Regions from separate parts of the Caldalkalibacillus uzonensis genome, predicted to be linked through region 2. Evidence: predicted binding sites of a transcription regulator. Region 2 holds the regulator's gene; the other holds the start of a gene.
What was found. The regulator CtsR, encoded in region 2, represses protease genes until heat stress. The targets are predictions, from matches to a motif close to ATGGTCAATAAAGGTCAAACA.
Positions count from the first base shown of each region.

Region 1: the regulator CtsR is predicted to act here: its motif matches at 1,348-1,368, upstream of clpP (ATP-dependent Clp endopeptidase proteolytic subunit ClpP).

Region 1 covers NZ_JAUSUQ010000003.1:332,695-335,156, reverse strand. The annotation lists gene whiA (DNA-binding protein WhiA) at 1-202, shown strand, start outside; gene J2S00_RS06220 (HPr family phosphocarrier protein) at 334-591, shown strand; gene clpP (ATP-dependent Clp endopeptidase proteolytic subunit ClpP) at 701-1,291, opposite strand; gene J2S00_RS06210 (phospho-sugar mutase) at 1,479-2,462, shown strand, end outside.
Region 2 covers NZ_JAUSUQ010000012.1:7,837-10,298, forward strand. The annotation lists gene J2S00_RS14520 (MgtC/SapB family protein) at 1-600, shown strand, start outside; gene J2S00_RS14525 (CtsR family transcriptional regulator) at 1,047-1,508, shown strand; gene mcsA (protein-arginine kinase activator protein McsA) at 1,556-2,077, shown strand; gene mcsB (protein-arginine kinase McsB) at 2,091-2,462, shown strand, end outside.

The DNA of each region.
Region 1 (2,462 bases), on a different contig from region 2:
CATGCTGATCGATCAAAGAATCGGCCTGGATAACCTGCCGGACAAGCTGAAGGAAATTGCCTTGGTCCGTTTGGAACATCCGGATGTCAACCTGAAAGAGTTAGGTGAGCTTCTGCCCAGCGGTAAAGTGTCCAAATCAGGCATCAATCACCGCTTGCGCAAGCTGGAAGCAATCGCCTCAAAGTTAAGGGCGGGTTCTTAAAAGCACGGGCCTGCCTTTGGAAGGCAGATAGGGAGGAAAGGGCTCAAATCAAATTGCGGCCGCATGAAGATAACGTTATAATAAATAAAAATAAAGTGTTGCTAAGAATTGCTAATAAGGGAGGAAGGTAAATGGTTCACCAAAAAGTAGAGGTGAAATTAAAAACGGGATTACAAGCGCGCCCAGCCGCATTGTTTGTGCAGGAAGCAAACCGTTACGCCGCCGATATTTATGTTGAAAAAGACGATAAGAAAGTCAATGCCAAAAGCATTATGGGTATTATGAGCCTGGCCATTGCCAAAGGAACCAATATTACCATTTCTGCCGAAGGACATGATGCAGAGGAGGCCATCCAGGCCCTGACCGAGTTTGTCTCCAAGGAAGCGTAACAGAGGCCAAACCAGCCGGGGCGATTAGACCATGAGCGTACAAAAAGAGTGATAGCCCGAGAGCCATCACTCTTTTTGTGTCTAGGTATTCCTTAAGGTTGCCAAGTCCTTATTTTTCTGGAGTACGGGTAATCACTTCATCGATCAGGCCATATGCTTTGGCTTCTTCGGCGGACATGAAGTGATCCCGGTCTGTATCCTTTTCAATCCGCTTCAGCGATTGGCCGGTCCGCTCAGCCAAGATTTTATTCAATTTTTCCCGCATTTTTAAGATCCGTTTAGCATGGATCTCAATGTCTGCAGCCTGGCCTTGGGTGCCTCCTAAAGGCTGGTGAATCATCACTTCAGCATTGGGCAAGGCGAAGCGTTTGCCTTTTTCCCCTGCTGCCAGCAGGAAGGCGCCCATGGAAGCTGCCAGCCCGATGCAGATGGTATTCACTTTGGGTTTAATGTATTGCATCGTATCGTAGATGGCCATCCCGGCTGTGATAGAGCCTCCAGGACTGTTGATGTACAGGGAAATATCTTTTTCCGGGTCTTCAGCAGCCAGGAACAAAAGCTGGGCCACAACGGCGTTGGCCACTTGATCATCGATGGGCGTCCCCAGGAAAATGATCCGGTCTTTTAACAGACGGGAATAAATATCATAGGCGCGTTCACCGCGATTGGTCTGTTCAATTACTGTTGGGATTAACGGCATAATGATAGCCTCCTTTTCTATCTGTTAATCAGTGTTCCACTTTTATCATACTACAAAAGGTCAAAAAAGGTCAAATGAAAAATCACTCAGAAAATGGTACAATTAAAACATTAGCGGTGGACGTTAAAGCTTGAAGCACACGTCATTTCACTTCATTAAGGTGATTCATGGAAAGGAAGAGTGCCACATGAGCCTGGAAAACGAGCGTTATCAGCGTTGGTTAAATGCCCCTGATCTTGAGCCCGCGCTGTATGAGGAACTGCGCGCCATCAAGGATCAGCCGGCTGAAATCGCCGAGCGTTTTTATACCCACCTGTCTTTCGGAACAGGGGGAATGCGCGGGGAAATCGGGGCGGGAACCAACCGCATGAACATCTATACAATCCGTAAGGCAACCTTAGGATTGGCACACTATTTACATAACCGAAAATCAGGGGATTTAAACCCTGAAAGAGACAATAACTTTTCAATGGCCGGGAAACATCACGCTGACTCAAGTGTGGTTATTGCCTATGACTGCCGTCATCACTCGGACCGCTTTGCCCTGGAAGCAGCCCTGACTCTGGCCCAGCAAGGGATCAAAGCCTTTCTGTTTCCGAATTTGGCCCCCACACCCCAGTTATCGTTTGCCGTGCGACGTTTGCAGGCAGATGCAGGCATTATGATCACGGCCAGTCACAATCCTCCCGAATACAACGGCTATAAGGTGTACGGTCCGGACGGGGCCCAGTTGAATGTGCAGGATGCCGAACAACTGATGGCCATGATTGCCCAGGTGGAGGACGAACTGTCTGTCCCGGTGGCAAGTCAAGAGGAAGCGCTGGACAAAGGTTTGTTGGTCTATCTGGATGAGCAGATTGACCGGGATTATGTACGCTACGTGACTTCTCTCTCTCTAGAGCCGGAGCTGATCGGAGAGATGAGTGAGCAATTTAAGATTGTGTTCACCCCCTTGCACGGAACAGCGACTAAACTTGTGCAGGCCGTTTTAAAGGAAGCCGGTTTTAAACAGGTATACATGGTGGAGGAGCAAGTGGCTCCCGACCCTGATTTTTCCACGGTGGCTTCACCCAACCCGGAGGAGCATGAAGCTTTTGCCTTGGCCATTGAAAAGGCAAAGCTGATTGAAGCGGATATCATTATGGGTACCGACCCTGATGCTGACCGGATG
Region 2 (2,462 bases):
GCCGGTTTCCGGACTCATATTTTGGTTTGTGTGGGCTCGGCTTTGATCATGCTGATCTCCATATATGGCTTTGAGGAATATATTAAAGAGAGAAGCCAGTACGGCTATGTGGTGGCTGACCCGGCCCGCCTGGCTGCCCAAGTGGTCAGCGGCATCGGCTTTTTGGGAGCAGGCACCATCCTCGTGCATGGCTTTGCCATTCGTGGCTTAACTACAGCGGCCTCGCTGTGGGTTGTGGCTGGCATCGGGCTGGCCTTAGGAGCAGGTTTCTACTTTGGTGCCATTCTGTCCACCGGGCTGGTACTGTTGAGCCTGATTGTCTTGAACCGCTTTGAATCGGTCGTGCTGCACAAGAGTTATTTTCACCGTCTGGTGATCAAAGTGGAGGATCAGCCAGGAAAGTTAGGGGAGATTGCCACCACACTCGGTGAGCAAAATGTGAACATCCGCAAGTTGTCGATAGAGGAGGCCGGCCAGACAGATCCTGGTACGGTGCGCCTGGTGCTTAATATTCGTATTCCTAATACGGTCTCCATGGCCATATTAGTGGATCAATTGCGAAATTTGGATGGTGTCAAAGAGGTGAGCATCGATAAATAACCGCAAAAAAGGGCTGCCTCCAGTTAACATGGAGGGAGCCCTTCTGGTATTCCATTATTTCATTTTTGGACAGTTCAACCATTTCCGCTACAGAGGGAGGCACTCCCTTTCAGTCTTTGGGACTAGTGCCCATGACGAAGAATATGGCGTAATGGGCTGGAAGAAGCGGCTGACTTTCTGTCGTGTGGGCCAGTACCTTGTCGGAAATGACAAGAAAAAATGTGAATAAGATGCTACACATAAATCCCTATGTTTGAACCACACTAAGAGCGGGAAAAATTTTGGTAAGGAGACTTGCATTTTGGGGTGGTATTACATATAATTTAAGTAAAGTCAAAGATAGTCAAAGTCAAAAACCTCTGTCCGGCCGCTGTGTGCTGCTGGAATGGTGGTCAGAGGTGTCCATTCACCTCAAGTCAATCCAGCTTGGAGGTTGACCAGGCACAATGAAAAACATATCGGATATCATAGAGCACTATTTAAAAAGCATTTTGAACAGAAGCAAAAAGGGATATATTGAAATTCAACGGAGCGAACTGGCCGATAAATTTCAATGTGTTCCCTCTCAAATTAATTACGTGATTAAAACCCGTTTTACTGTTGAAAAAGGTTATGTGGTAGAAAGCAAGCGAGGAGGAGGCGGGTTTATCCGTATTCGCAAAGTGAGGGTTGTGGATGAGCAGCGGTACTTGCAAACCTTGCTGCACATGATAGAGGACGACATTTCCCAAGCCGCTGCTGAGGGCATCATTAACCGCTTGCAGGAGACCGATTTGATCACGGAGCGTGAGGCCCGCCTCATGAAAGCTGTGATTCAGCGCAATGTCCTCCCCTTTGATGTGCAGGTGCGGGACCATCTGCGGGCCAAGCTGCTCAAAGCGATGATGGTATCCCTCATGTATCAGTAATCATATATGCTTGATGAATTCCTTGTTAACAAAGGAGTGATAGGGCAATGCACTGTCAAGAATGTGGTGAACGTCCGGCTACTTTACACTTTACCAAGATTATCAACGGTCAGAAGACCGAGATTCATCTGTGTGATGTGTGTGCCAAGGAAAAAGGGGAAGCACTTCCTGGTCTGAACAACAGTTTTTCCATCCATAATCTGTTATCGGGATTGCTTTCCTTTGATCCGTCCGGTGGATCGGCTGAGACCGCCTATGCCCAGCCCTTGCGTTGTGAACGGTGTGGCTTAACCTATGCCCAGTTTTCCAGAAGCGGGCGGTTTGGTTGCGCCCACTGTTATCGTGTCTTTGGCGACCGGCTGGAGCCATTGTTTAAGAAAGTGCATAGCGGTAACGTCAGTCATCATGGCAAAATTCCCCGCCGCTCCGGCTCACGACTGAAGTTAAAACGGGAAATCAACGTGAAAAAGCAAAAGTTACAGCAGGCGGTGGCCAATGAAGAATTTGAGCGGGCCGCCGAGCTGCGAGACGAGATACGTGAGTTGGAGAAACTATTGTCTCAAGAATGAGGAGGGGCGAAGTATGTCGCTACAACGCTTTATTAATCAAGCTTTAAGTGACTGGATGAAAGGAGGCGGGCCTGACGAAGATATTGTCATCTCCAGCCGCATCCGTCTGGCCCGCAACTTGACGGATATCCCCTTTCCCCTGATTGCCACCCGTGAACAACTGGAACAAGTGGTGGCCAAGATGGACAAAATACTGGAAAAAAGCAAAAACAATCAAGCCTTGGGAACCTTGGAATTGTTGCGCATGGAGAACTTGAGCTCCCTGGAGAAAAAAGTGCTGGTGGAAAAGCACCTGATCAGTCCCCACCTGGCTGAGGAAGCAAGGGCAGGCGCTGTGATTTTAAGTGAGAATGAATCGATCAGCATCATGCTCAATGAAGAGGAC